One region of the Mesorhizobium sp. NZP2234 genome, then DNA from elsewhere that is predicted to be linked to it. Evidence: predicted binding sites of a transcription regulator. Region 1 holds the regulator's gene; each other region holds the start of a gene.

Region 1 (7,384 bases):
CGGACCTTTATGGGCAAGTCGCCGGGCCAACACAATGGCAAGGCCAACCCATCGCGATCACTGGCACATCACGTGAGCGGCAACGGGGACGCGCGGGAGAGCAATGCCACCCGCCGAAAGCCCTCAGGCGGCGATCTTCAGCGCACCTGGTCCGGGAATAGCGCCCGGGGGACACTTGCCCAGGATGATCATGCCGAGCACCTCGTCCTGTGTGACATCGGTGGTGCGCGCGGTGCCGACGACCTGTCCGTTCTTCATCACGCAGACCCGGTCGGCCAGCTCGAACACATCATGGATGTCGTGGCTGATCAGGAAGATGCCGATGCCGTCGGACTTGAGCTGCCTGACCAGTTCGCCGACCTGCGCCGTCTCCTGCGGACCAAGGGCCGCCGTCGGCTCGTCCATGATCAGGATGCGGGCGTTGAACAGGATCGCGCGTGCGATCGCCACCGATTGCCGCTGTCCGCCCGACAGTTTGATCACCGGTTCCTTGAAGCGCTGGAAGCGGGGATTGAGCCGCCCCATCACCTTGCGCGCCTCGGCCTCCATGGCGACATCGTCGAGCGTGCCCCAGGCGGTCATCAGTTCGCGGCCAAGGAAAAGATTGGCGGCGGCGTCGACATTATCGGCCAGGGCGAGCGTCTGGTAGATCGTCTCGATGCCGTATCTCTTGGCGTCGCGCGGGTTGGAGATCGAAGCCTCCTCGCCATTGACGAAGATCTGTCCGGCATCGCGCTTATAGGCGCCGGACAGGATCTTGATCAGCGTCGACTTGCCGGCGCCGTTGTGGCCGAGGAGCGCCACGACCTCGCCCGGGAAAAGATCGATCGAGGCGTCGTCGACGGCCCGGATGCCGCCAAAGGCGATCGAGATGTTGCGCATGTCGACCAGCGGCGTGCTGGCGGCGGGAGCGGTTTTGTCAGCCATGGTCTTTCTCCCCCTAAACCCGCTTGCGGTAGACGGTGTCGAGCCAGACGGCGATGACCAGAACGGCGCCGACGACGATGCTCTGCAGCGGCGAGTCGACGCCGAGCAGCACCATGCCGGACTGCAGCGACTGCATCAGCAACGCTCCGAGCATGGCGCCGATGATCGTTCCCGAGCCGCCGGCCAGCGACGTGCCGCCGATGACGGCGGCGGCGATGACAAGCAGCTCGTCCAATGTGCCAAGCACGTTGGTCGACGAGTTCTGCCGGGCAGACGAGATCGCGGCGGCGATCGTGGCCAGCACGCCCATGATCATGAACACCTTCATGGTGATCCAGCGCGTGTTGATGCCGGCCAGGTTGGCGGCCTCCGGGTTGCCGCCGATGGCAAAGACATAGCGGCCGAAACGGGTGCGGTTGGTGATGAAGGTCATGATCAGCCCGACGGCGATCGCCATCAGCACCGGGATGGCAATGCCGTGGGCGATGAACAGGCCACCCTCGGGCACGGTGATGTTGTTGGCGGCGGCGTATCTGTTCACGATGCCGATGGGCCACGGATAGGAATTGGCCAGCCACACCGCGCCCATGATGACGGCGCAGGTGACGGTGCCGAGCAGCGTCTCGGCCCAGACCGGGCGCAACGGGAAGCGGAAGCGCTTGCGCTGCACCCGCCCGTTGAACAGTGCAAACACGACGGCGAGGCAGGCGACGATGCCGACGATCCAGCTCCAGGTGGCGCCGATCGATCCGGCCGGGCCGCCGCCCATCAGCTGGAACGTGGCGTCGAGCGGGGCCACGGTCTGGCCTGACGTGACCCACCAAGCGGCACCGCGCCAGACCAGCAGGCCGCCCAGCGTGACGATGAAGGCCGGCACTTCGAGATAGGCGATGATGAAACCCTGGAAAGCGCCGATCAGCAGCCCGAGCGCCAGCCCGATGACCAGCGCCAGAACCCAGATCCACGGATTGCCGAGTTCAAGCCCGACGAACCGGACCAGGAAATGCACCTGGGCAAAGCCCATGACCATGCCGATCAAGCCCTCGGCGGAGCCGACGGACAGGTCGATATTGCGCATGACTATGACCAGCACCATGCCGCAGGCCATGATGGCGACCGCGGAGGTCTGCACCGACAGGTTCCACAGATTGCGCGGAGTGAGAAAGGTGCGGCTGTCGAAATCGAGCGGATTGACGCCCAGACGCAGACTCGAAATCACGTGCAGCCCGACCCAGATCAGCAACAGGGCACCGATCATGCCGAGCATGCGGGTGTCGATCTCGGTTGCCTTCAGGAACCGGGCAACCGCGCCAAGCTCCGACGCACGCGCGGTGTCGACCTGCGGGTTGGACGTCGTGTCGGTCATGATTTCCTCCCACCGGCCGGCCATCCGGCACGGATGCCGGAACGCAGCCTAGAAGCTATCCGCCTGAGGCGGAAACACAAATTTTTTTGAGAAAACGCCGCGGCTTTTGGGCCGCGGCGTCGATGTCGAACCGTGCTGCGCCGTTCTAGTTGCAGGCCGCGACGCTGCTGGCGGCGACGCCCGCGCAGACTTCGTCCTTCTTGATCCAGCCGGCATCGATGACAAGATTGAGATTGTCCTTGGTGATGGCGACAGGGGTCAGGAACAGCGACTTGACGGTGTTGCCACCAGGTGTCGTGAAATCCTTCACACCGGCAATGTCGGTCATCTTCTTGCCGTCAGCCAGCTGCGAGGCGATCTCGGCGGCATTCTTGCCGAGCTCGCGCGCGTCCTTCCACACCGACACGGTCTGGGTGCCGAGCGCGATGCGGTTCAGCGCGGCATGATCGCCGTCCTGGCCCGACACCGGCACGGTACCGGCAAGGCCTTGCGCCGTCAGCGCCGCGACGACACCGCCTGCGGTGCCGTCATTGGCGGCAACCACGGCATCGACCTTGTTGTCGTTGGCCGTCAGGAACTGTTCCATGTTCTTCTGGGCGTTGGCGGGCAGCCAGCCGTCCGTATAGGCCTCGCCGACATTCTTGATCTTGCCGCTGTCGATGGCCGCCTTGAGCACTTCCATCGAGCCCGAGAACAGGAAATCGGCATTCGGATCGGCTCCCGAGCCCTTGATGAAGACATAGTTGCCTTCCGGCTTGACCTTGAACACCGCGCTGGCCTGCAAGCGACCGACTTCCTTGTTGTCGAAGGTCAGGTAGAAGACGTCCTTGTTCTCGATCAGTCGGTCATAGCCGACGACCGGAATGCCTTCGTCCAGTGCTTTCTGCACCGCCGGGCCGATCGCCGAAGCATCCTGCGCCAGGATGATCAGCGAGTTGGCGCCCTGCGAGATCAGGCTCTCGACATCGGTAAGCTGCTTGCCGGGATTGGACTGCGCATCGGCGGAAATGTACTTGTCGCCGGCGGCCTCGATCGCCTTCTTCATGGCGGCCTCGTCGGTTTTCCAGCGCTCTTCCTGGAAGTTCGACCACGAAACACCGATGACCTTGTCCTTCGCCTGCGCGACCGACGCAAGCGTCAGCGACATGGCGACACCCGCCAGGATGGCGGCCGTGAATCTCTTCATGATATCCTCCCTGCGCCGCGTATGGCGCGACCAAACTGACCCGAAGGCCGGCACAGAGGCTCTATTTTTTCGAGCCTCAAAAAAAATACTGGTCCATCGTCGAAACGCTGTCAACATCGATTCTGATGGATATTGAGGTGTCGCGGACTTTTTTTCGAGCCCCGCAATAAATAAATGACAGCACCATCCGCTTCTGCCAGTATTTGTCCCGGTTGCCGGCAGTGTTCGAGGGGCAGGAAGAACCGCGGCGACCGGGAGGATGTGGGAAAGTATGTCGGTCGGAATCCGCCACGACGATCTGCGCCGGCGCAACCGCGCCATGGTGATTGCGGCCGTGCGCCGGGCCGGCCAACCGTCGCGCACCGAGATCGCCGCGACCACCGGCCTCAGCCATTCGACCATATCGGCGATCTCTTCCGACCTGATCGGCGAAGGCATCCTGGCCGAGGGCAAGCCGAGCGAGGCCGGTGCGCTCAAACGCGGCCGGCCACAGGTCGGCCTCGGCCTCAACCCGGAGGCCGCGGCCATCATGACCGTGGTGCTGTCGCTGAATTTCCTGTCCGTCGCCGTCATCGACTATGCCGGCCAGGTGATATCGGAGGAACAGCGCCGGCTGGACACGCTGACCATGTCGCGTGAGGCGCTGATCGGTGAATGCGTCGCCATTGTACGGCGCCGCCTCGAGGATCCCGATATCGACGTGCGCAGCGTCGCCCGCATCGCACTGGCGATCCAGGGCATCACCGACACCGAGGCCAGGGCCATGCTGTGGTCGCCGATCACGCCGCAGACCGATATCGCCTTCGCCGACATACTGGAAGCCGAGTTCGGCATCCCGGCCACCATGGAGAACGACTGCAACATGATGGCCGTGGCGCTGCGCTGGCGCGACCCCGAACGCTACCGCGACGACTTCATCGCCATCCTTTTGTCGCACGGCATCGGCATGGGCCTGGTGCTGAAGGGCGAGTTGTTCACCGGCACCCATTCGTCGGGCGGCGAGTTCGGCCACATGATCCATCGGCCAGGCGGCGCGCTCTGCCGATGCGGGCGGCGCGGGTGCGTCGAGGCTTATGCCGGCAACTACGCCATCTGGCGCAATGCCAGGCAGCTTGGCGAGGACACCGAGCCGGTCGCCGATGTCAGCGATGCGCAGATGCGGGCGCTCGCCGCCACGGCACGTGAACGGGCCGGGCCCGAGCGCGAAGCCTATCGCAAGGCCGGGGAAGCACTGGGTTACGGCCTCGGCAGCCTGTTCGCGCTGATCGATCCCGCCCCCGTGGCCATGGTCGGCGTCAGCGCCGCCGCCTTCGACCTGATCGAGCCGGCATTGCGCGAGGCGATCGCCCAGACCGCTGGCGGCCAGCACTCGAAATCGATTTCGTTCGACACCGAACCGAACGAGCTGCCCCTGATCCGCGAGGGCTGTGCCATGCGCGCACTGACCTTCGTCGATCAGGAAATCTTCGCGCCGGGCGTGCAGGCGAGAGGGAGTGCTGGGAAGAATGTGGCTTGAGCGAACGCCTGTGCCGATCCCACAGATCAGCGCTGGAGATTGGCCGAGCCCCCTCGAGGTCGTCATCCCTGGGCGGAGCAGGAGCGAAGCTCCGTCGCGGAGACCCTGGGATGACGAAGCCATAAGCTCTGAGCCAACACCAAATGCGTTCTATCCGGGAGCGGATGCAACCCGTCAACGCTTCCGCGCCAAGGACCTAATCCTCACGGATCGCGTAGCCTGCCCCACGGATGGTGCGGATGACGTCGGGCATGCGGCCATTGTTGACCGCCTTGCGCAGGCGGCCGACATGCACATCCACGGTGCGCTCGTCGATATAGATCGTCTCACCCCAGACATTGTCGAGCAGTTGGCTGCGCGAGAACACGCGGCCGGGATGGCGCATCATGAATTCCAGAAGGCGGAATTCGGTCGGCCCAAGCCGGATCTCGCTCTTCTTGCGGTAGACCCGGTGCGATTCACGGTCGAGCACGATGTCGCCGACCTTGAGCACGCTGGACAGCACTTCCGGCTTGGCGCGGCGCAGCAGCGCCTTGACGCGGGCCATGAATTCCGGCGTCGAGAACGGCTTGACCAGATAGTCGTCAGCACCGGTCGAAAGGCCGCGCACGCGGTCGCTCTCCTCGCCGCGCGCCGTCAGCATGATGATCGGCAGCCGTTCGGTCTCGGGCCGCATGCGCAGGCGCCGACAGAGTTCGATGCCGGACACCGCCGGCACCATCCAGTCGAGCACCAGAAGGTCGGGCACGTTCTCCTGCAGGCGGATTTCAGCCTCGTCGCCGCGCGGCACCACCTCGACCTGGTAGCCTTCGGATTCAAGATTGTAACGGAGCAGCACTCCCAGCGGCTCCTCATCCTCCACCACCATAATGCGTGGCGCGATCATCGATTGGTCACCTCTTGCGTCAAGCCGCCGGCGCCGACATCGCCGTCTCGTCCTGTTTGGGGCGGTTGGCGGGCAGTTGCGTGCCGGTCAGGACATAGTACGCGTTCTCGGCGATGTTGGTCACATGGTCGCCGATGCGTTCGAGATTCTTGGCGCAGAACAACAGATGCGTGCAAGCGGTGATGTTGCGCGGATCTTCCATCATGTAGGTCAGGAGTTCGCGGAACACCGACGTGTATTTGACGTCGATGCGTTCGTCGTCGGCGCGCAGCTTCGCAAGCGCGGCGGCATCGCGCGCCGCATACTCCTCGATCACGCCCTGCACCTGGATCAGCACCAGTTGCGCCATGGCGTCGATGGAATGCGACAGGTCGCGCGGCGTTGCGGCGAGACCGACGGTGCCGACGCGCTTGGCGATGTTCTTGGCAAGGTCGCCAATGCGTTCGAGGTCGCCGGCCATGCGGATCGACCCGACGACATGGCGCAGATCGTCGGCCATCGGCTGGCGCTTGGCGATCAGCGTGATGGCGCGATCGTCGAGTTCGCGCTGGCGTGCATCCATGATGGCGTCGTCGGAGACCACGCGCTGTGCCAGCGCATTGTCGGAATTCAACAGCGCCTTGGTGGCACCGCCGACCATCGAGCCGGCGAGATCGCCCATGTCGCTGATCAGCCTGCTGATCTGTCCGAGATCCTCGTCGAAGGCTGCGACTGTGTGTTCGGCCATGATCCTGGTCCTCGTAATGCGTGCGATCAGCCGAAGCGGCCGGTGATGTAGTCTTGCGTGCGTTTTTCGCGGGGCGACGTGAAGATCTTCTCGGTACGGTCGAATTCGACCAGTTCGCCCAGATACATGAAGGCGGTCTGCTTCGAGACGCGCGCCGCCTGCTGCATGTTGTGGGTGACGATGACGATCGTGTAGTCGGCTTGCAGCTCGTCGATCAGTTCCTCGATCTTGGCGGTCGACAGCGGATCGAGCGCGGAGGCCGGCTCGTCGAGCAGGATGACCTCCGGCTTCACCGCCACCGTGCGGGCGATGCACAGCCGCTGCTGCTGGCCGCCCGACAGGCTGAGGCCGCTGGCATTGAGCTTGTCCTTGACCTCCGTCCACAGGGCTGCGCGCTTCAGCGCCTGCTCGACACGGCCGTCCATCTCGGCCTTGCTGATCTTCTCATAGAGCCTGACGCCGAAGGCGATGTTCTCATAAATCGACATCGGGAACGGCGTCGGCTTCTGGAACACCATGCCGATCTTGGTGCGCAAAAGGTTGAGGTCCTGCGAGCGGTCGAGAACGTTCTGGCCGTCGAGCAGCACCTGGCCCTCGGCGGTCTGCTTGGGGTAGAGCTCGTAGATGCGGTTGAAGACGCGCAGCAGCGTCGACTTTCCGCAGCCGGAAGGGCCGATGAAGGCGGTGACGCTGCGCTCGGGCAGCGACAGCGTGATATCCTTCAGCGCCTTCGACTGGCCGTAGTAGAAGTTGAGGTTCTTGACCTCGATCTTGGC
Region 2 (7,384 bases), 660 kb from region 1:
GCGCGATCAAACGGTTACAGCCTGCTGCGAGCCTTGTGGCAATGCGCGGCTGAATGGGACTAGAGAGTGAATGGCTGATACGGCAACCAGACCGATGGTGGAGCAATTGGTGACGGTCGAGCCGGCGATCGTGATTGGCGCCGGGGCCGCCGGACTGACCGTCGCCCATGCCTTGATCAAGGCCGGCGTGCCGACGGCGATCCTGGAAAAGGAGAGCCGGCTGGCCGAACCCTGGCACCGGCGGCACCAGCAATTGCGTCTCAACACCCACCGCGATCTCTCGGCGCTGCCCGGTCTTGCCTATCCCCGGGGTACCCCCGCCTTTCCGCCCAGGGACGTCGTTATCCGCCATATGAACGATTTCCGGGAGGCGAACCGCCTGCCGGTGGAGTTCGGCGTTGCCGTCGAGGCCATCGTGTTCAGGGGCGACCACTGGGCCGTGCGGACCAGCGCCGGCTCGCGCCTGGCGCGTCATGTCGTGATTGCCACCGGCCGCGACAGGGAGCCCTTCACCCCACAGTGGAAGGGCATGCAAGCCTTTTCGGGCCGGATCATCCATTCCGCGGATTTTGGCGACGCCACGGCCTATGCCGGCAAGAGGGTGCTGGTCGTCGGCGCCGGCAATTCGGGCTTCGACACCCTCAATCATCTGGCCGGCGTGGATACGGCGGCGCTTTGGCTGTCGGCCCGCAATGGGCCCGCGCTTCTGCCCAAGCGCATCGGCAAGATTGCGGTGCACCGGCTCTCGCCGTTCATGGCGCGTTTGCCGCTGCGCGTCGCAGATGCGGCGATCGCCGCAACGCAGCGCCTGGTTTTCGGCGATCTGACCAAATTCGGCATGCCGCCCGCGCCGTCGGGCGGCGCCAGCCGCCTGACTTCGGATTACACGGCGATCGCCGCTGACGACGGTGCGGTCGACGCCATCAAATCGGGCAAGATCGTCGTCGTGCCGGCGATACGGGAATTCACCCGCGACGGCGTGGTCCTGGCCAATGGCAGCCTGGTCGATCCCGATATCGTCATTGCCGCGACCGGCTACCGCACCGGGTTGGAGCGCATGGTCGGCAATCTCGGCGTGCTCGACGGCAAGGGCGTCCCGCTCTTTAACGGCGGGCAAGCCGATCCGAAGCTGCCAGGCCTGTGGTTCACCGGCATGCGGCCGAGCATCCGCGGCTGCTTCGCCAATGCCGCCATATTGGGCAAGGCGATCGCCAGGCGGATCGCCGGCTCCTCCCGGCCATCGGGCGCGTCACGCTGATTTGATCGCGCAGGCGGGCGGCAAGGCTGTACGAGCCGGCCGGCTTCAGCTTGAGGACCCCGATCAATGTCGCCGTCGTTCAGCGCGCGGCATAGGGCTGGACGCGAGCGCGGACATCACGCCGATTTGGGTTCGAGCCGGCGGAAACCGACGGCTTCCATCAACATCTCCTCGTCGACCATGCCGGCATTGTGGAGCGCAAGCAGGGTCAGGGCGATTTCGCGCGCTTCCGGCGAATCAGGCTGCGCATCGCGCCGCAGGCAGGCTTCGTCAAAGACGCGCTGCAGCCTGGCGATTTCGCCAGGCTTGAGCAGGCCACGATCATAGACTGACTTTGGCATGGCGGCGGTCTCCTGGGAGAGGAGTTAGGGCGCCATTCCTAAATTGCCAGTCTTTCCCGAGGCTTGAGCTTCGGGCCTTGGCGCCGAGATCAGACCGCGATCTTGCCGCCACCTTGCCTGGTGATGGCGACGACCGCAGGTCGCACCGGCATGTCGGGCTTGAAGTCGGGCCAGCGCGTCGACGGATCCTCGTAGTAGGACGGGCGGCCGAAGCCTTCCCAGTCCTCGCCGCCATCGCCGGGATGCTGGACGGCGACGAAGGCGGTCTGGTCGTCGGGCGCAAACAGCGGGCCGCACATTTCGGCGCCGATCGGCACACGGAAGAACAGTTTCGAGGTCGCCCGCGCGGCACCTTCCGTGTCGACCGCCCACAGGCCGTCGGTGCGCCCGGTGGCTTTCGGGCCCTGGCCGTCGGTGGCGACCCACAGGCGCCCGGCCGAATCGACCGCGCAATTGTCGGGCATGCCGAACCAGCCATTGGCCGTCGTCGCCGTCGAGAAGGTGGCGCCGACATCGGCCACTGAAGGATCGCCGCACTTCAGCAGCACTTCCCATTTGCCCTTTGCGGCCGTGAAATCGCCGTCGGTCTCGGTGATCTCGATGATGTGGCCGAAGGCATTCTCGGCGCGCGGGTTGGCCGCATCGACCTGATCGGCCTTGCGCTTCGAATTGTTGGTCAGCATCACATAGACCTTGCCGTTGACGGCGTTGGGCTGGATGTCCTCGGGCCGGTCCATCTTTGTGGCGCCAAGCAGGTCGGCGGCACGGCGTGTCTCGATCAGCACGTCGGCCTGGCTGGCGAAGCCGCTCTCGGCCGTCAGCGGGCCTTGACCAAAGACGATCGGAAGCCAGTCCACCGTACCGTCCTCGGCGAATTTGGCGACATGCAGCGTGCCGTCGTCGAGCAGGTCCTTGTTGGCCGCGCGGTCGCCGGCGTTGAAGGCGCCCTTGGTGACAAATTTGTAGACATAGTCGAAGCGCTCGTCGTCGCCGAGATAGAAGACGACGCGGCCGTCCTTGGCGACGATCGATTCAGCGCCCTCATGCTTGAAGCGGCCCATGGCGGTGCGCTTCCTCGGGATCGAGGTTGGATCGTTGACATCGACCTCGACGATCCAGCCGAAACGATTGGGCTCGTTCGGTTCCTTGGCCAGGTTGAAGCGGTCGTAATGCGCGCCCCATTCATAGGCGCCTTCGGGAATGCCGAGCCGCTTGTAGTTGGCGGCTTCCTTGTGGCCCTCGGGCAGTTCGCCGGAGAAATAGCCATGGATGTTTTCCTCGGCCATCACATAGGTGCCCCACGGCGTGACGCCGCCGGCGCAGTTGTTGAAGGTGCCGAACACCTTGGTGCCGGACGCGTCGGCATTGGTCTTGACGCGATCATGGCCGGCGACCGGGCCGGACAGCGCCATCTCCGTGGTGGAGGTGATGCGGCGATTGAGCTTGCCGTCGCGCACCACCTGCCATTTGCCGCCCTCCTTGCGGATCTCGACGATGGTGCCGCCATGCGCCGCCATTTCGACATCGACCTGCTCCTTCGAGAGCGGGGCGACCTCGGCCTTCTTCTTCCCGTCCTTCTCGACGATCGAAACGATGCCGGGGAACATCAGATGCGGGTTGGTGTATTCGTGGTTGACCACGAGCAGGCCGTGTTCGGCCGAGCCGTCGATCGGGATATAGCCGACATAGTCGTTGTTGTAGCCGAACTGCCTGGCCTGCGCCTCAGCCGACTGCTTTGTCGGGTCGAATTCCGGCGAATCGGCAAACAGCGGATCGCCCCAGCGCAACAGCACGTCGGCGTCATAGCCCGGCGCGACATGATGCTTGTCGTCGATGCCGGCCTCGAGCTCGTCGAACTTGAAGGCCGAGCCTTCCGCGGCACGGGCATCGTCCGCGGCGATCATGGCCAGCGGGCTGACCGTGGCGGCGATCGCCGAGACGGCGAGCGATCCCTTGAGGAACGCCCGGCGCGAGAACCGCGCGGCGATGATCTCGCCCATGGTGCGGTTGTCGGTCGGGTTGATGGCCGGTCCTTCGTTTTCCTCGAGCAGGCTGGTGCGGAATCGGGCGTCGGGGGAGCGATGTTCGGTCATGAGGGCCTCTGGCTTTCGAGTGGCTGGAGCTTCTGTCGCCTGTCGACCCCTACAGCCGGCTGATCACATTTTCGTGACATCATACCTGTTCCACCACTCCGCGCGAGGCAGTTGTCATCCATGACGTCGGACTTTGGTCCGGTCTTGCGCTTCCAAAGGTCCTGGGTGACAAACGCAACGGTCGGAGGTCGCTTCCGGTCAATACATCTTTCGGCGATGTTGCTGGTTGCAACGTTGGGGTGGGCGCGCCGGCTCAATCGACGGAGATCAGGATGAACGGATCGATCACGGCCCGTTGTTGCCGGCTGGCGCTCGTCTCCGCGGCCACGCTGCTGTTGACCATCGCCCCCTATCGAATAGCGCTGCAAGGCCCCGCCTCCGGGATCAATGCCGCTGTCGCACAGGCCGCCAAGGGCGGCAATGGCGGCGGCAACGGCGGCAACAGCAGCGGTAACGGAAATGGAAGCGGCGGCAGCGGCGGCAACAGCAGCAGTAACGGAAATGGAAATGGCGGCAGCGGCGGCAACAGCGGCGGTGGCAATAGCGGCAACGGAAATGGAAACGGCGGCAATTCCGGAACAGATGGCGGTGATGATGGTGGCGGCAACTCAGGACCGGGTGCCAGCCAGAGCACCGGCACCAGCCATGTCAACGCCACGACCGGCGACAAGGTCAGCGTGGACGGCAGCAAGATCTCGGTCGAGCACCCCAACGGCATGACGGAAAAGATCGAGAACGGTCGTTTCAGCATGCGCGACGCGCTCGGCCGCACGATCATCGACCGTCGGGCCACGCCCGCCGATGTCAGGCGTCTCAAGGCCTTGTGAGGCCGGTCAACAGGCAACGACCAGCTTCACACCTCACCTTCGCCGCCCCCGGCGGAGGTGACCTCGTTTTGTCCGCCTCTCGCTCGGTTCGGCGATGGCCTACGCGCGGTTCCTGTCTCGGTCGCGCAACTCACGCATCATGAGGGCCGCCTCGGTTCGGTTTCGCACGTTGAGTTTTGACAGCACCCCGGTCATGTGGTGCTTGACCGTCTTCTCCTGCAGCTGCAGGCGCAAGGCAACCTCCTTGTTGCTGAGCCCCTCCGCCACCAACCGGAGGATTTCCGTCTGTCGTTCGGTCAGTTGCCGCAGCCGGTCCGCCTCGGCATTGGCAGGCTGCGGGGACTGCAGATCGGACAGCAGCCGCGCCGACAGCGTCGGTGAAAGATAGCTCTCGCCAGCCGCGACGTTGCGCAGGATGTCGGCCAGGGCGCGCGACCCGACACCCTTGAGGATATAGCCGTGCACCCCCGCATTCAGGGCCTTGGTGACATCGGCATTGGCCTCCGAAACGGTCAGCATGACGATCTTCTGGGCGGGGTTGTCGGCAAGGATGCTTGCAACCGCGGCCAAGCCGCCGCCCGGCATGGAGATGTCGAGCAGCAATATGTCGGGCTGCGCCGTCGAGGCGATGCGTTCGGCATCCTGCGCCGTCGCGCCTTCGCCGACGATCTCGAAGCCTCCGATCTCCGACAGGCTGCGCGTCACGCCTTCGCGAAACAGCGGATGATCGTCGACAATAGCGATTCGAATGACGCCAATCATGCTTGCTCCTCAACCGATAGACTGATTACCAATCGCGTGCCTTGTGCTCCGGTCAAGGTCTGGAACTGGCCACCAATGCTTTCGACCCGCTCCCGCAGGCCGGCCAGCCCCAGCCCCTCGACCCGCGCCGGATCGAAGCCCGGCCCGCTATCCGACACCTCTACAAAAAGCCGGCCATTCTTCATCCCGGCACGCACTGTCTGATCCTTGGCCCGCCCGTGGCGATACGCATTGTTCAGCCCTTCCTGCACGAAACGATAGATGCTGATCTTCTCGGATGCGCCGGGTTCGGGCAAATGCTTGGGCATGGTAAGCGTCACCGAGGTTCCCGTCCGGCGCTCATGTTCGTCGACGGCCAGCCGCAATATCTCCTTGGCGGCGGCCGTCTCTATCTGCGGCAGCACAAGGCCGGTGCAGATACCGCGTATTTCGCGCATGGCATCCTCCAGCGTCCTGCGGATCATCGCGACCTCGGCCGAACGGCTCTCGGTCCAATGGCCGTCGTCCGAAAATATCGGGCTGTCCATGCGTAACGCCGCCAGCGCCACCAGTTGCGCCGGTCCGTCATGGAGGTCGGCGCCGATCCGGCGCAGATATCTTTCGTTGAGTGCGGTGGCGCGGCGGGACGCCCGCTGCACACGCTGCCGCAAGGCGCTGTTTTGCGTCACCAGCTCCTGCAACTCCGACACCTGGTGACGCAGCGCCCCTCGCTGATCGTCGATGGTGCGGCTGGCGCGCAGGACGATGCCCGACAGCAGCAGAAAAGCCGTCAAGGTGGTGCCGGCCACGACCAGCCAGCTCGACAGCAGCGCGGAAGCCAGCGTGGCCTTGAAATCGCTGGCGACCTCGAAGAATTCGGTGACGGCCACCACATTGCCGGACCAGGGTTCGCGCACGGGATTGTAGATCTCCAGCAAGGGCGTGCCGACAGCCTGTTCCTTCGTTTCGTCTTCGTCGAACGTATCGAATTGGGCGGTGACGTTGCCCTGGAAGGCGGACCGCAGATTGTCGGTCAGATTGAAGCGGCGGCCGATCAAGGCCGCATCCTTGGCGTAGAGCACCGTGCCGTCGCGCCGCCAGAGCCTGAACGAAACCAGCCGCTTGCCGAGCGCGCCCTGGCCGAGCGTCTCGTCGAGCGCCTGCTTGACGGCCTCGCTGAGCTCTTCGCTCTTGCGCAGGTCCGGCAGCAGCGGGGCGATCACGCTGTCGACATAAAGCGCCGTCGTGGCGGCCGAATTGCGCATGACGCCGTCCCGGATCTGCGTCGTTACCCAGGCGCCGACCACGAGCATGACGGCCAGGAGGCCAAAGCCGCCGGCAACGAGGAATTGCAGGGCAAGCGAAAGTTCGCTCCAGCGCCGCGCCAAATTCTGCAGAATACGAATCATAAGCCCCTGACCGCCCCCCTCCCCATCGACAGCTGGGCGACATTGGCACATTGAGCCTCAGTCTTGCCGTTGCCAAGACCTTAGTTGGAACGAGTTCGCTTGACGTCTCGGGGCGCTTCGGAAACAAGGTCCGCTGCGCACGCGGCGGCAGCCGCTTCTAAGGGGACGGGACATTGGGGTTTTCGGGACTGCTGCAGCTTGGCTTTTCAACGGTGATCTTCCTTCTGGCGGCGACCGCCGCCAAGCAATGGGGCCTTGCGCCGAGCCTCGGCAAGATCCTGCTGACGCTCGCGCTCTATTCACTGGGCAATTTGATCATGCTGCGGCTGATCCGTGAGTTCGGCATGTCGGTGTCCTTCAGCCTCTCGGCCGTCATTCAGCTGGTCTCGGTCAACGTCGTCGCGCTGGTGTTCTTCGGCGAGCGCGTCAACGCCCTGCAGGCCGCCGGCATCGTGATGGCGATCGCGGCCGTGGCGCTGATCACGCTCGGGCCCTATCTGCAGGGACGATGACCGAATGAAGGCCGCGGTACCGATCCGATGAAAGACACTGCAAGCACCCTGCTTAACCGGATCGAATTCCCGGTCCTGCTGGCTGGCCTCGTCGTCGCCGGCGGGCTTTGGGGCTTCGAGGAGTTGATGGAGGTGGCGCGCGCCACCACGCCACACGCCTTCGACACCGAAATCCTGCTTGCCTTCCGCCAGGCGGGCCAACC
Region 3 (7,384 bases), 3.1 Mb from region 1:
GAACGGCGGTCGATGCGCGAACGCTGGTGGTTGATGAAGCCGAGATCGACCAGCTTCTTCAGATTGTAGGACACGTTCGAGCCGAGATAGTAGCCACGCGAGCGCAGCTCTCCGGCGGTCAGCTCGGAATTGCCGATGTTGAACAGCAGCAGCGCCTGGATGGCATTGATGTCAGAACGGCCGTTGCGGTCGAATTCGTCCTTGATCACGTCAAGCAGACGGCGGTGCAGCCGCTCGACGAGCTGCAGCGATTCCATGTAAAGCGAACGGATAGCCTCGCGGCGATCGTCGGAAACGTTGGCGGTCTTCGCCGCCGGACGCGAATTGATCATTGTCTTTGCCTCTCGTTTGTCGCCCTGGTGATTTTTTGTTTTTCACCTTGATCGCGACACTATCGAATACTCATAAAATTCGACTTAAACGCTAGGGCTAACAAGAGCTTACCGGTAACAGGTTTCGAAAGAGGCTTAACGAACGGTCACCCGAGCAAGGATAATTAACCTAAAGGCTTAGGCAATAATCGCGAGGCCGGATCGCGGGGGCCGCGAAGTCGTCAACGGCGGCAAGAGCTTAGTGCCGCGCGGGGCGTTTCTGCAGGTAGATGACGACGCGAAAGACGATGTAGAGCAGCGCCACCGCCGCATGCGAGACGACGATCAGCAGCCGATGGCCGAAAAGCTCGGGAAAGCCGGCATACATGACGGTTTCGGTGACGGCGCAGATGAACCAGATCACCGGCCCCCAGGAGGCCAGCATCCAAAGCCCCGCCGCGGCGAAGGGGAAGAACACGGCGAGCATCACCGCCGCCACCTGCCAGTGCACCGGCATCAGGTCGAAGCGCCAGAGCGATCCAGGGTAAAAGCCGATCAGCTTGATCCAGTACAGGATGCCGAACAGCAGGCAGTAGCCGGCGATGACGCGCTGGAACCAGGCGAAGATGACCTCGACCGTCGAGGGCTGGAGCACGACGCGTCGCGACGTCACCTCGCTCATAGCGGGAGTTCCCGTTCGCCGAGCGGGGCGAAATAGGCCTCGACATCCGCCTCGCCGACCGCATCGAGGGTTGCCGGCCGCCATTGCGGCTTCGACCCCTTGTCGATGATGGCGGCGCGGATGCCTTCGTAGAAATCGTGGCCGGCAAGCATGCGGTTGAGGATGCGAAATTCCATCTTCATGCACTCGTCCATCGACAGCGTCTGCCCGGCGCTGATCTGCCGCCAGGCGACGCGAAGGCTGGTCGGAGAGCGCATGCGGATCGTCGCCAGCGTCTTGGCCGCGAATTCATCGGTGCCCGACGCGCGATCCAAGCTGTCGAGAACATCCTGAAGAGACGGCTGGTTGAAATGGCGCGATATCGCTTCGAGCGTCGGCCTGTCGGTCTCCCGCTTTGCCTGGACAAAGAAACCGCGCAGCACCGATTCCGGATCACCGGTCAGCACCAGCCGATCGAGGATGCTGGCCTGGTCTTCGGCCTTGATCGTGTGGGTGGCGAGCCCCGACCACAGCGCGTCGCCATAGCGGATGCGGTTGCCGGTCAAGGCCAGATACATGCCGAAGGAACCGCCAAGGTCGGGCAGAAGATGGCTGGCGCCGACATCCGGGAAAAAGCCGATGCCGACCTCCGGCATGGCGAACTGGGCATTTTCGGTCATCACCCGGTGCGAACCGTGAAAGGAGATGCCGACTCCGCCGCCCATGACGATGCCGTCGATGAGGGCGACATAGGGTTTCTTGAAGCTGTTGATGCGGGCGTTCAGCCGATACTCGTCGGCGAAGAACTCGACCGGCGGATTTCCCGCCCGGCCGGACTCGTAGATATGCAGGATGTCGCCACCTGCCGAAAACGCCCTGCCCTCGGCCCTGACGAGGACGACGTCCACGCCGTCATCGCGCTCCCAGGCATGCAAGGCCTTGCCCAGCGCCTTGACCATGCGATGGGTGACGGCGTTGAGCGCCTGCGGTCGCGTCAGCGTCACGACACCGGCCCTGCCCAACCGTTCGAAGCGAATTTCGTCGCCTCCACCAAAATCCATCGCCAGAGAATCCTTCCCCCGCGCCTGCGGGACTGAAGTGCTAAAGGCGGCGCATGGGTGCGTCAATGGCGGCGGCCTCTCCACCACAGGCTTGGCGGCCGGCGGCGAGCAATGCTACGAAGATCGCTGCCGTTGCAAGCGACGCGCCGATACCGCGCGCGCAAGCGGATTCGGGGACAGTTGGCCATGTCCGGATTTCTTCGTCCAGCGCTGTTGACGATCGGGCTTATTATGATCGCGAGCCTTGCACCGCGCCCCGCGTCCGCCGTCACGATCGACGATCTCTACCAGTCACGGACCATCGTCACCGGCCAGGGCGAAGAGAACCGCCAGATAGGCTTCAGGGACTGCCTGGACCGGGTCCTGGTCAGGGTTTCAGGCGACCAACGGCTGCCGAAAAAGCCGGAAATGCTGGCGCTACGCGACAAGGCCGGCGATTTCATCGACACCTTCCGCTACCATGACCGGCTGGAAGGCATTCCGATACATGACGAGCAAGGCACGCATGACCGGCCGCATGATCTGATTTGTCTCTACAAGCCCGCCACGGTCGACAAGCTGCTCGAACAGCTCGGCAGCAGGCCCTGGCTTGGCGAGCGGCCGACGCTTACCGTCTTTCTCACCGTCGAACAGGGCGCTCGGCATTTTTTGCTAGGCGCCGACGAGGAGCGTGGCGAGACGATGCGCGCATCTTTCGCCAATGCCACCGATCCGTTGTTGATGCATGTCGTATTCCCCAACGCGGCGCAGTTGGCCGAGCTGGACGGAAAAGGGCTGCGCATCGACGACATGGCAAGGCTGGATCTGCTGGCCAAACAGGCCGGTGGCGCGCAAGCGCTCGCCGGCAGCATCGTATGGAGCGACAAGGAGCTCGGCTGGATCGCCGATTGGCGACTGGCCGGTCACGGCAAGACCTATCGCTGGCAGGTCCGCGGCGTCAGCTTCGACGAGGCGTTCCGGGCGGCAATAGGGGGTGCCGCGCAGATTCTTTCCGGCAATGGAAAGCCCTGACCGGATAGGCATGGCGGGACGGTACCTCCCCTTCTGCCGGCCTGGCACAATCGTGTCGCATTGGTCAGCGACAAGGGCTCGTGGTAAAAGCCGCCGAAACGAGAGTTTTGGCCATGAACAAATTCACCCCGACCAAGCCAGCCGGCGCGCGCAGCGTCGATGACATCACCGGCAGCCGCCGCCTGCGCCGCATGCGCAAGGCCGACTGGTCGCGCCGCCTGGTGCAGGAGAACCGGCTTACGGTCGACGACCTGATCTGGCCGATCTTCGTTGTCGAGGGCAAGGATGTACGCGAGCCGATCGCGGCCATGCCAGGCGTCTTCCGCCTGTCGGTCGACCTTGCCGTCAAGGAGGCCGAACGGGCGGCAAAGCTCGGCATTCCGGCTCTCGCCACGTTCCCCAATGTCGAGCTCGGCTTGCGCGACCAGACCGGGTCGCACATCCTCGACCCGCAAAACATCATCAATCGCGCCAGCCGCGCGATAAAGGACGCGGTGCCCGAAATCGGCATCATCACCGACGCCGCGCTCGACCCGTTCACCAGCCACGGCCATGACGGCATCCTGCGCGACGGCATCATCGTCAACGACGAGACGGTCGAGCAGGTCGCGGCTGCGGCCGTCATCCAGGCGGCCGCCGGCGCCGACATCATCGCGCCTTCCGACATGATGGACGGCCGGATCGGCGCCATCCGCGATGCGCTCGACGCCAACGGTTTTCAGGACGTGGCGATCATGTCCTACGCGACGAAGTTCGCCTCGGCCTTCTACGGCCCCTATCGCGAGGCGGTCGGCACCGCCGGGCTGCTCAAGGGCGACAAGAAGACCTATTACATCGACCACGCAAATTCCGACGAGGCGGTGCGCGAGGCCGAGCAGGACATCGCCGAGGGCGCCGACATGCTGATGGTCAAACCAGGCCTGCCCTATCTCGACATCATCCGCCGGCTGAAGGACGAATTCCAGATGCCGACCTTCGCCTACCAGGTGTCGGGCGAATATTCGATGATCAAGGCCGCCGGCGCCAATGGCTGGATAGACGGCGAGAAGGCGATGCTGGAATCGCTGCTCGCCTTCAAGCGCGCCGGCTGCGACGGCATCCTCACCTATTTCGCACCGGAAGTGGCTGAGATGCTTAAGGGGTAGCTCGCACCAAACCTGAACGAGAAAGCCGCCGAAGCCCAGCGATGTGGCGTATCAGCGCCGTTATCTTTTGTTTTGAACGATCTTTCCCAGCTGGCTGTCAGGAGCCTTCTGTAGCCCGTTGCGCATTCACACGAAACCAATTGCTTTTTGCAAGCAGTTAGGTTAAACGGCCACTGATTGCAAATTACATGCGGTTCAGGAGGCAATGGTGTCAAAACTTCGTGTCAATGCTTTCACCCTGTCGCTCGACGGTTATGGCGCAGGGCCTGGCCAGACCCTCGAACATCCGCTCGGCGTGGGAGGCGAGAACCTGCACAAATGGATGGTCGGCACCCGCACCTTCCGCGCGATGGTGCTCGGACAAGATGGCGGGACCACCGATACCAACGAGACGTTCGCGGCGCGCAGTTTCGAAAATGTCGGCGCCTGGATCCTCGGCCGCAACATGTTCGGGCCGATCCGCGGAGAATGGCCCGACGACAAGTGGAAGGGCTGGTGGGGCGACAACCCGCCCTACCATGTGCCGGTTTTCGTGCTGACGCACCACAAGCGGGCACCCATCACCATGGAAGGCGGCACGACCTTCCACTTCATCACCGACGGCATCCATTCGGCGCTCGAGCAGGCAAGGTCGGCGGCCGGCGACAAGGACGTGCGGGTGGGCGGCGGTGTCGATACCATCCGCCAGTACCTGCAGGAAAAGCTGATCGACGAGATGCACCTGGCGGTGGCGCCCGTGCTGCTTGGCAGGGGCGAGAACCTCTTTGCCGGCCTGGATATGTTGAAGCTAGGCTATCGATGCACCGAGCAGGTTGCGACGACACTTGCCACGCACGTGACGATCGGGCGGGCGTGACTATAGCTCTTTCTCCCCGTCACTATACGGGGAGAAATGCCCGGCAGGGCAAATGAGGGGCGTCGCTGACATTTGGAGACTAGCGGCAAGCTACCAATGGCATTGGGGCTCAATCGCCAACGCCGGCGCAGCCCCTCATCCGCCCCCTCGGGCGCCTTCTCCCCGTGAACGGGGAGAAGGACAAGGTGCTCAATACTTCTCCGGCACGTAGAGTTCGCGCGGCAATGTCTGGCGCTCGTATTCGGGATTGAAGACACGCTCGGGCAGCGTGATCTCCTCGTGCGGCACCTCTTCGTAAGGCATCTGCTTGAGCAGATGGTCGATGCAGTTCAGCCGCGCGCGCTTCTTGTCGTTGCCCTCGACGATGAACCAGGGCGCCTCCGGAATGTTGGTGCGGGCGAAGGTTTCCTCCTTGGCCTTGGTGTACTGCTCCCAGCGTACGCGCGATTGCAGATCCATCGGCGACAGCTTCCATTGCTTCATCGGATCGTGGATGCGCATCAGGAAGCGCATCTGCTGCTCCTCGTCGGTGATCGAGAACCAGTACTTGACCACGGTGATGCCTGAACGCACCAGCATGCGCTCGAACTCCGGCACGTCGTGGAAGAACTCCTCGACCTGCTCCTGCGAGGCAAAGCCCATCACTCGTTCGACGCCGGAGCGATTGTACCAGGAGCGGTCGAACAGCACGATCTCACCGCCAGCCGGCAGATGCGGGACATAGCGCTGGAAATACCATTGCGACTTCTCGCGTTCGGTCGGCGCCGGAAGTGCCACGACGCGGCAGATGCGCGGATTGAGCCGCTGCGTGATGCGCTTGATGACGCCGCCCTTGCCGGCAGAGTCACGGCCCTCGAAAATCACCACCAGCTTCTTCTTGTGATAAGCGACCCAGGACTGCAGCTTGATCAATTCGGACTGCAAGGTGATCAGGTCGCGAAAATACTGCATGCGATCGATCGAAGGCGGATGCGAGTTCTTGTAGATCTTGGCGATCTCCATCGACAGCGCCGGCTCCGACATTTCAAGCTCATAGTCTTCGTCGAGCGTGTCGGCGAGCTCGGCTTCAAGCCAATCCTTGGCGGGAGAATTCTGTCTCAGCTCGGTCATATCGGTCGCTCCGCTAGCAAGCCCTGTCGGTTCATGTCCGGCACCCAAACTGCAGGCCCGTGGCCTGCAATGGAAACACCTTAGCCGAATTCAATATAGGCCGGCGGTGACGGTTTTATTGCAGTTCGGGGCGCGACCGCGGCCGTTGAAAGCTCCGCCATGCGTGATCGATCCACCATCTTTGCATGACGACAAGCCGGGCAAATTGTCCTACAAATCCCCGGTCGCATTCCGGGCTGCCCTTCGCGGCACCCCAATTCAACACAATCGCGAGGACTGACATGGAATACCGCACCCTTGGCCGTTCCGGCCTGAAGGTTTCGACATTGACTTTGGGCACCATGACGTTCGGCGGCACCGGGCCCTTCGCCGCGGTGGGCAACAGCGATCTTACCGAAGCCAAGCGGATGATCGACATGTGCATCGACGCCGGCATCAACCTCATCGACACCGCCAATGTCTATTCAAACGGGCTGTCGGAGGAGATCATCGGCGAGGCACTCGGCGGCAAGCGCAAGAACGACGTGCTGATCGCGTCCAAGGCGCGCATGCGGATCGGCGGCGGTCCGAACGACGAAGGCCTGTCGCGCCACCATCTGATCCGTGAATGCGAAAAGAGCCTGAAGCGGCTGAAGACCGACGTCATCGACATCTATTTCGTCCACCAGTGGGATGGTCTTACCCCGGTCGAGGAAACGGTGGCCGCGCTCGACACCTTGGTCGGCCAAGGCAAGGTGCGCTATATCGGCTGCTCCAACTGGTCCGGCTGGCAGGTGATGAAGGCGCTCTCCATCAGCGACAGCCGTCACCAGCAACGCTTCGTCACCCAGCAGATCCACTATACGCTGGAAGCACGCGAGGCCGAATATGAACTGCTGCCGATCTCGGTCGACCAGGGACTGGGCGTGCTGGTCTGGAGCCCGCTCGCCGGCGGCTTGCTGTCCGGCAAATACCGCCGCGACAGCCCGACCGCGCGCCAGCTCGCGGGCTGGTCCGAGCCGCCGATCCGGGACGAGGATCGGCTCTGGCGGATCGTGGATGTGCTGGTGGAGATCGGCAAGGCTCGCGGCGTCTCGGCGGCGCAGGTGGCACTTGCGTGGCTGCTCGGCCGCCCCGCCGTCTCCTCGCTGGTGATCGGCGCCCGCAACGATACCCAACTCAAGGACAATCTCGCCGCGGCAGCCCTGGAGCTCAACGCCGAAGAACGCCAGCGCCTCGACGCGGTCAGC
Region 4 (7,384 bases), 3.3 Mb from region 1:
AACAATGTGTCGCCACATAGGCGGCTTTGGTGAACAGTCGGCATCGTCTATCTCTTGGGTCATTCAACCCATTCGGAGAGCCACCATGTCCATCAACACTTCAGCCGCCGGCGCCGGCACCGCATCCAACGCCTCTACCACGATCCTTGTCGGCCGCGTCCTTTTGTCGATCCTGTTCATCCTTTCCGGCTTTGCCAAGCTGACTGCGATTTCCGCCACCGCGCAGTGGTTCGGCAGCATTGGCCTGCCGTTGCCGACAGCTGCCGCCGTGGGTTCCGGCCTGCTCGAATTCTTTGGCGGCCTCGCCATCCTGGTCGGCTTCCAGACCCGCATCGTGGCGATCGCGCTCGCAATCTTCACGCTCGCCGCGACCGCCGTCGCGCATCTCAACTTCGGCGACCAGATGCAGTTGCTGATGCTGCAGAAGAACCTCGGCCTGACCGGCGGCTTCCTGCTTCTGGCAGTGCTCGGCGCTGGCGCCTATTCGATCGACGCCAAACGCGGCTGAAACCTGCCAAGGGCCTGGCCAAAAGCGGCGCGGAATTTTCCGTGCCGCTTTTTCGTTGTCTGGAATAGGCAGTTCGGTTTCGGCTCTGGCTTCGCAGGCGTAAACTGCGCCGCGACCAGTTTAAGCCCGACCGGGCGCCGGCAAGGGAGGTGGCCATGACCCGCAACGCATTGCTTCTGGTTTCGCGACTGCTGTTTGCCGTGCTGTTCGTACCGTCCGGCTTCCAGGCCCTCGCCAACATTGCCGGCACGACCAGTTATTTCGCCGGCCTCGGCCTGCCGCTGCCGGCGCTTGCCGCCTGGGGCACGGGCCTGTTCGAGCTGATCGCCGGATTGCTGATCCTCGTCGGCTTCCAGACCCGGATCGTGGCGCTGCTGCTGGCGGCCTTCTGCGTCGTTGCCGGCTTCATCGGCCATTACGGCCAGGGTGCCGACGATGCGACGCTCGCCTTCCTGCACCAGCAGATGCTGATGAAGGACATTGCGATCTCGGGCGGCTTCCTGGCGCTGGCCATGGCCGGCGCCGGAGCCTGGTCGGCCGATGGGCGCGCTGCGGTTTAACATCTTTGCTTAAACGCGCCCGAGCTGGTCGACCGCCACTTCCGTCGCGGCTTCGCCGAGCCACCTCTCGCCCGATCGACGGGGTAGAGGAAGGACACGAGCCTATTGCCGCCAACGCTTCTCCAACCGGACTCCCTTCCTTTCCCTCCGGAGGGGGAAGGTGGCGCTGCAAAGCAGCGACGGATTGGGGGAAGCCGATCCACAATCGCGAGGCCCAAGACGACTGATCACCACCGGCAGTCCAATACCCGCTTGAATCAGGTAAGACACGGTCTGCTATCAGGCCGTGTTCATTTCACCGAAACGCTTGGCCCGCCTTCCACCGCCAGCACCAGCCTGCGGTTGGTGATCCGCGCCAGCTGCGCCAGCCGGCCGGCCGGCCGCTCGCCGTAGAGGTCGGAGAGCGAGGCCGGCAACACCAGCGCCAGCACACCATTGGCGCGCTGCTCCCATTTCAGCCTGGGCATGATGCCGGGCATCGAGGCGGTCAGCAGATAGACGACACGCATCATCGCCGCCAGCACCCGGGCACGCTCGAGGTAGCGCGGCGTCGCCAGCGCCTTGATTTCCGGCGCGATGGATTCGTTGAAGATGCCGTCGTGACGATAGGCGTTGGCCAGCGCCAGGAAGGCACGGCCCGGATGGTCGACGCCGAAGAAAGAGGCATGGGCAATGATGTTGAGCGATTGCCTGCCGCGATACTCGGGATGCGCGCGCCAGCCGATGTCGGCCAGCAGTGCGGCGGCATGGCGGTAGCGCGCCTCGTCCTCGGTCTCGTCGATACCGAAGGCGGCGAAGGATTTGGCCGTCCAGTCGACCAGTTCATGCGCATGGGTGAAAGAGCGCGAACGCAACCGGGCAAGCTCCTCGGACGCCGAAATCAACGGATCCGCCCTCTGCTCCGCCTCGTCGAGCAACGAATAGAGGAAGCCTTCGCGCACACCGAGCGCCGAGACGATGATCTTCGACGGCTGCATCGCCGCCATGATCTCCTGCAGCACGATGGCGCCGTAGGGCAGCAGCGAACGGCGATTCTTCGAGACGCCTTCGATGCCCTTGACCTTCTCGATCTCGGCCTTGCCCACCTGCTTGAGAAAGTTCGCCGCACTGTCGGCCGATATCTCGTAGTGGTGCATGACGCCGAGCGGGTAGTTGGTCATCTCCATGTGCAGCCGGGCGAGGTTTCGCCAGGTGCCGCCGACGGCGTAGAAGGGCCTGCCCTGCCCGCCCTTCAACAGCTTGGCCCGCGCAAGCTCTTCGCGCGCGATCTTCTGCGCCTGGGTGAGCGAGTTCTTCGCCATGTCCTGCAGGCGCAGGCCACCGAGCGGCAGCGTTATGCCGTCACCGATCGCCTCGCCACTGACGTCGACCAGTTCGAGGCTGCCGCCGCCCAGATCGCCGGCGATGCCATTGGCCGGATGGAAGCCGGAAATAACGCCGAGCGCCGAATAGTAGGCTTCCTGGCGCCCGCTGATCACCCGGATCTCGGTCTTGAGTACGTCCTCGGCCCGATGGATGAAATCGGGACCATTGATTGCCTCGCGCGCGGCGGCGGTGGCCAAGACATACATATGCTCGGCGCCGGCCTGATCGGACAGCGCGCGAAAGCGGCGAAACTCTTCCATCGAGCGCGTCACCGCCTCGGGGTCGAGTTTGCCGGTCGAAACGATGCCGCGGCCAAGACCGGCCAGCATCTTTTCGTTGAACAGCATGGTCGGCGAGCGCGCCAGCCCTTCATAGACAACGAGGCGGATCGAATTCGACCCGATGTCGATGATGGACAGCGGTCGGCGGTCCTGCAGCCGGCCCTGGGAATCAGACAGCATCAGGTGGACGCTGCGGCGTTCTTCTTGCGGCGCTTGAACTGCGCAATGCGTTTGGGCGCATGCGACTTCAGCGCGTCACCCCGTCCGGACAGGCTCGGATTGGTCATGAAATATTCCTGCGCGTTGAACGGTTCCTCGCCCTCCTCCAGCACCACGCGCCGGGAGGTTCCATCAGCCAATACGTCGAAACTTTGCTGATTGTCCATGATGTTGCCCAGCATGATCTGGCCGAGTACCTGTTCATGCACAGTTGGATTGGTGATCGGCACCATGGTCTCGACGCGACGGTCGAGGTTGCGCGGCATGAGGTCGGCCGAGGAGATGTAGACGATCGCCTCGTCCGACGGCAGGCCATGGCCGTTGCCGAAGCAATAGATACGGCTGTGCTCCAGGAAGCGGCCGACGATCGATTTGACCCTGATGTTTTCGGACAGGCCAGGCACCTGCGGCCGCAGGCAGCAGATGCCGCGCACGACGAGGTCGATCTCGACACCGGCGCGGCTGGCATCATAGAGGGCGTCGATGATGATCGGGTCGACAAGGGCGTTCATCTTCATCCAGATGCGCGCCGGCCTTGCTTCCAGAGCATGGGCGACTTCGTCGGAAATGTGCTGCAGGATGCGGTTCCGCAGCGTGAACGGCGAGATCGCCAGCCGCATTTCGGCGGTCGGTTCGGCATAGCCGGTGATGAAATTGAACAGCTGCGCGACGTCGCGCGCAATCGTCGGGTCCGTGGTGAAAAAGGACAGGTCGGTGTAGATGCGCGCGGTGACCGGATGGTAGTTTCCGGTGCCAAGATGCACGTAATTGCGCAGCTTGCCATCCTCGCGCCGAACCACCAGCGACATCTTGGCATGCGTCTTCAGCTCGAGGAAACCGAACACGACCTGCACGCCGGCGCGCTCCAAGTCGCGCGCCCAGCGGATGTTGGCTTCCTCGTCGAAGCGCGCCTTGAGCTCGACCAGTGCGGTCACCGACTTGCCGGCCTCCGCCGCGTCGACCAGCGCGCGCACGATCGGGCTGTCATTGGAGGTGCGGTAAAGCGTCTGCTTGATCGCCACCACTTCGGGATCGGCCATTGCCTGGCGCAGGAACTGCACCACCACGTCGAAGGATTCGTAGGGGTGGTGGACGATGATGTCCTTCTCGCGGATGGCGGCAAAGCAATCGCCGCCATGCTCGCGGATGCGCTCGGGAAAGCGCGGATTGTAGGGCGTGAATTTGAGGTCGTCGCGTGGAACGGCGACGATCTCCGAGATCTGGCTGAGCGCCAGCGGCCCGGTCAGGACGCTGATGCGGCTCGATGAGACGCCGAGTTCGCTGGCCACGAAATCGCGCAATTCGCCAGGCATCAGCCTGTCGAACTCGATGCGGATCACCGACCCGCGACGACGGCGCTTCAGCGCCGTCTCGAACAGGCGCACCAGATCTTCCGATTCTTCCTCGACCTCGATATCGCTGTCGCGGATGATGCGGAACGTGCCTGAACCCTTGACCTCGTAGCCGGGGAACAGCTTGCCGATATAGAGGCCGACCGCCTCCTCCAGCGGGATGAAGCGGACATGGTGCTTGCGATCCGGAAGACGGATGAAGCGCTTCAGCGCCACTGGCAGGCGCAGGAGCGCGCTCATCTCCTCGCCGTTCTTGCGATGGCGGAGCTGCAGCGCCATCGAGAAGCCGAGATTGGGAATGAACGGGAACGGGTGCGCCGGGTCGATCGACAGCGGGGTGAGCACCGGAAACACCTGGTCTTGGAAATGCTCTTCCAACCAGACCTTCTCGTCCTTGGTCAGAGCGTCGCGGGTGATCGTCTCGATGCCTTCCTTGTTGAGCAGCACAGTCAGCGCCGAAAGGCTCTTCTGCTGGTCTTCCTGCAGCCGTTCGACCTCGCGCAGCAGCTGTTCGAGCTGCTGTTCGGGAGTGCGGCCATCAGGGCTCTTCAGCACGATGCCCTCGCGGACCTGGCCGGCGAGGCCGGCGACCCGCACCATGAAGAATTCGTCGAGATTGGCAGCCGAGATCGACAGGAAACGAACGCGCTCCAGTAGCGGATGATGGGTGTTCAGCGATTCCTCGAGCACGCGGCGATTGAACTGCAGCCAGGAAAACTCGCGATTGACGAAACGATCGGGATTGCCGCCTTCCGGGCTCGCCGCTTCGACATTGATGAATTCGCTCTGCACCGGCTTCAGTTCGTTCATGGTTCCTGCTCTTTCCACCGCTCAGCCGGTTAACCGGCTTAACTTATCCTCTGACAGGCTTTTGCGACAGTTTCATTTCATCGATCTTGCAAAGAGACCTGTTATGATCCAGATGCATGCGAGACTGCGTTAAGGAGACGACGATGGCAGGCGGTTCCATTCCCCATTTCCAGAACGATGCGGGCCATCCGGCGATCGACATCGGCGTCAGGGAATTCATGTGCACGGGCGCCAACCCGCCTTTCGATCACCCGCATGTGTTTCTCGACATGGGCGACGACAATGAGAAGGTCTGCCCCTATTGTTCGACGCTCTACCGCTATTCGCCGAAGCTGAAGGCGACGGAAACGCTGCCTGCCGGCTGCCTCTACATCGACCAGGCCGCCTGATTCCTTCGCGACGGACCTGATGGAGGACCCGCGCTCCCGGCAAATCGTCATCGCCGGAGCGGGCGTCGCCGGGCTGACCTCGGCCCTTGCTTTTGCCAGACGCGGCTACCTCGTGCGGGTGTTCGAGCAGGCGCCACGCCTGGAAGCCGTAGGCGCCGGCCTGCAGCTTTCCCCCAACGCGACAAGCATCCTGCGTGACCTCGGCGTACTCGACCGGCTGTTGCCGGCGGCGGTGCGGCCGGAGGCCGTGGTGCTGAAGGATGCAAGGACGTTGCGCGCATTGGCGCATGTGCCGTTGGGGCAGTCGGGAGAAGACCATTGGGGCGCTCCCTATCTCGTCGCGCACCGGGCCGACCTGCAGAGCGCGCTGATGGCGCGTGTTGCCGAGATGCCTGATATCCATCTCACCCTCGGGGCGCGCGTCCAAGGAATTGCGACTGGCAGCCATGGTGTCACGGCGACCGTCGAAATCGGCGGCAAGACGGCGGAGGAACAGGGCTCCTTGCTGATCGGCGCCGATGGCGTCTGGTCGGCGGTGCGCGGGCTTGTCGATGCAAAAAGGATGGCATCGCCAGGAACCCGTTTTTCGGGAGAGTTGGCCTGGCGCACCACCGTCGCGGCCGACAGCAGCGCCGGGCAGGCCTTCGCCGCGATCGGCGCAGCCGATTGCGTCACGACTTTCCTGCATCCGGGTTTCCACATGGTCGCCTATCCGGTCAGCAAGGGCGACGCATTCAACCTCGTCGCCTTCACCAAGGGCGAGCGCATTGCCGAGGGCTGGTCCGGCCATGCCGATCTCGGCATCCTCGCCGCCGCCATGCGCGGCACCGCGCCAGGACTCGTGAAGCTGGTGGAAATGGCTGGCCCATGGCTGACCTGGCCGCTGCATACCGTCGAACGGAAACAGCCCTGGACAACGCCGGCCGGCATTGCGCTGATCGGCGATGCCGCGCATGCGATGACGCCATTCGCGGCACAGGGCGCGGCGATGGCGATCGAGGATGCCGCGACGCTTGCCACTCTGGTCGCCGACTTCCCCGCCGATCCGCGACAGGGCCTCAGCATCTGGGAGAATCTGCGGCGGCCGCGCGTGGAGAAGGTGCTTAGGCGCGGCGCCCTCAACCGGCTTGCCTGGCATGCCCGGGGCCCGGTGGCGCTGGCCCGCAACCTGGTGCTGGCGACGCGGCCGGCGGAGAAGCTCGCAACCGATCTCGACTGGCTTTATGGCTGGGAGGAACCGAAGGTCGTCAGGCGGTAGGACGTCGAGACAAGTCGGCCCGATAGGTTGGCCCGATAGGTTGGCGGGGACCGCGGCCCTCTCTGTCCTGCCGGATTTCTCCTCCACCTGTGAGGAAATTGGCGGCTTTGGCGTCGGCGTCCATCTTGGAAACGTTGACGGATCTCAGTTATACAACCGCATCGACCACCCCAGCGACACCGGCAACGGGTTCCACCAGCCGGTCCGCAGGCCGGCGGTACGCAGCGCCGCAGCGGTCCAGGTGTTGCAGCCGACCAGCGCGTTGAAATGGCCGTTGGCTTCGAAAAAGCCGTCGAATCTTGAATAAGCGGCGTTCGGGACATGGATCGGACCGTTCGGTCCCTGCTGAAAACTGGCCTGGATGAAGTCGAGCAACGCCGCGAACCGCATCCCGTCAATGTCGAAGCCCGCGACATCCGGATGCGGTTCGGCGATGGCGCCGGCGACATCGACGTGCATCACCGAGGCATCGAGGGTCAGCGCCTTCATCACCGGACCGGCTTTGAGTTCGGACCAGGTCGGTGTTTCCAGATAGAAGGCGCGGCCACCCCAGCCGAAAACGATGTAGCGCACCTCCGGACTATCGGCCGGGATGCCGGCTTCGACCAGAAAATGAAAGCGCTGGCGCACGGCATCGTCCAC

The links. The regulator PhoB, encoded in region 1, activates phosphate uptake and scavenging genes when phosphate is short. The targets are predictions, from matches to a motif close to TGTCATNNANCTGTCAT.
Region 2: EB230_RS04425 (PhoX family phosphatase) is a predicted target of PhoB. The motif match lies at 3,755-3,771, and genes of this name have one in related genera.
Region 3: ppk2 (polyphosphate kinase 2) is a predicted target of PhoB. The motif match lies at 6,262-6,278, and genes of this name have one in related genera.
Region 4: EB230_RS23990 (RNA degradosome polyphosphate kinase) is a predicted target of PhoB. The motif match lies at 5,159-5,175, and genes of this name have one in related genera.

What each region holds. Positions count from the first base shown of each region.
Region 1 is NZ_CP033364.1:1,585,718-1,593,101, reverse strand. It holds gene EB230_RS07805 (ATP-binding cassette domain-containing protein) at 124-927, opposite strand; gene EB230_RS07800 (sugar ABC transporter permease) at 941-2,293, opposite strand; gene xylF (D-xylose ABC transporter substrate-binding protein) at 2,439-3,479, opposite strand; gene EB230_RS07790 (ROK family protein) at 3,751-4,995, shown strand; gene phoB (phosphate regulon transcriptional regulator PhoB) at 5,192-5,881, opposite strand; gene phoU (phosphate signaling complex protein PhoU) at 5,901-6,608, opposite strand; gene pstB (phosphate ABC transporter ATP-binding protein PstB) at 6,635-7,384, opposite strand, start outside.
Region 2 is NZ_CP033364.1:926,098-933,481, reverse strand. It holds gene EB230_RS04435 (NAD(P)/FAD-dependent oxidoreductase) at 71-1,258, shown strand; gene EB230_RS04430 (hypothetical protein) at 1,375-1,599, opposite strand; gene EB230_RS04425 (PhoX family phosphatase) at 1,689-3,692, opposite strand; gene EB230_RS04420 (hypothetical protein) at 3,965-4,519, shown strand; gene EB230_RS04415 (response regulator transcription factor) at 4,619-5,281, opposite strand; gene EB230_RS04410 (sensor histidine kinase) at 5,278-6,669, opposite strand; gene EB230_RS04405 (hypothetical protein) at 6,843-7,181, shown strand; gene EB230_RS04400 (phosphatase PAP2 family protein) at 7,209-7,384, shown strand, end outside.
Region 3 is NZ_CP033364.1:4,646,712-4,654,095, forward strand. It holds gene EB230_RS23015 (winged helix DNA-binding protein) at 1-332, opposite strand, end outside; gene EB230_RS23020 (DUF6163 family protein) at 571-993, opposite strand; gene EB230_RS23025 (enoyl-CoA hydratase/isomerase family protein) at 990-2,033, opposite strand; gene EB230_RS23030 (DUF2066 domain-containing protein) at 2,220-3,044, shown strand; gene hemB (porphobilinogen synthase) at 3,158-4,189, shown strand; gene EB230_RS23040 (dihydrofolate reductase family protein) at 4,398-5,045, shown strand; gene ppk2 (polyphosphate kinase 2) at 5,235-6,155, opposite strand; gene EB230_RS23050 (aldo/keto reductase) at 6,437-7,384, shown strand, end outside.
Region 4 is NZ_CP033364.1:4,837,896-4,845,279, forward strand. It holds gene EB230_RS23975 (DoxX family protein) at 86-508, shown strand; gene EB230_RS23980 (DoxX family protein) at 664-1,068, shown strand; gene ppx (exopolyphosphatase) at 1,359-2,894, opposite strand; gene EB230_RS23990 (RNA degradosome polyphosphate kinase) at 2,894-5,095, opposite strand; gene EB230_RS23995 (zinc-finger domain-containing protein) at 5,239-5,484, shown strand; gene EB230_RS24000 (FAD-dependent monooxygenase) at 5,504-6,742, shown strand; gene EB230_RS24005 (TIGR02117 family protein) at 6,887-7,384, opposite strand, start outside.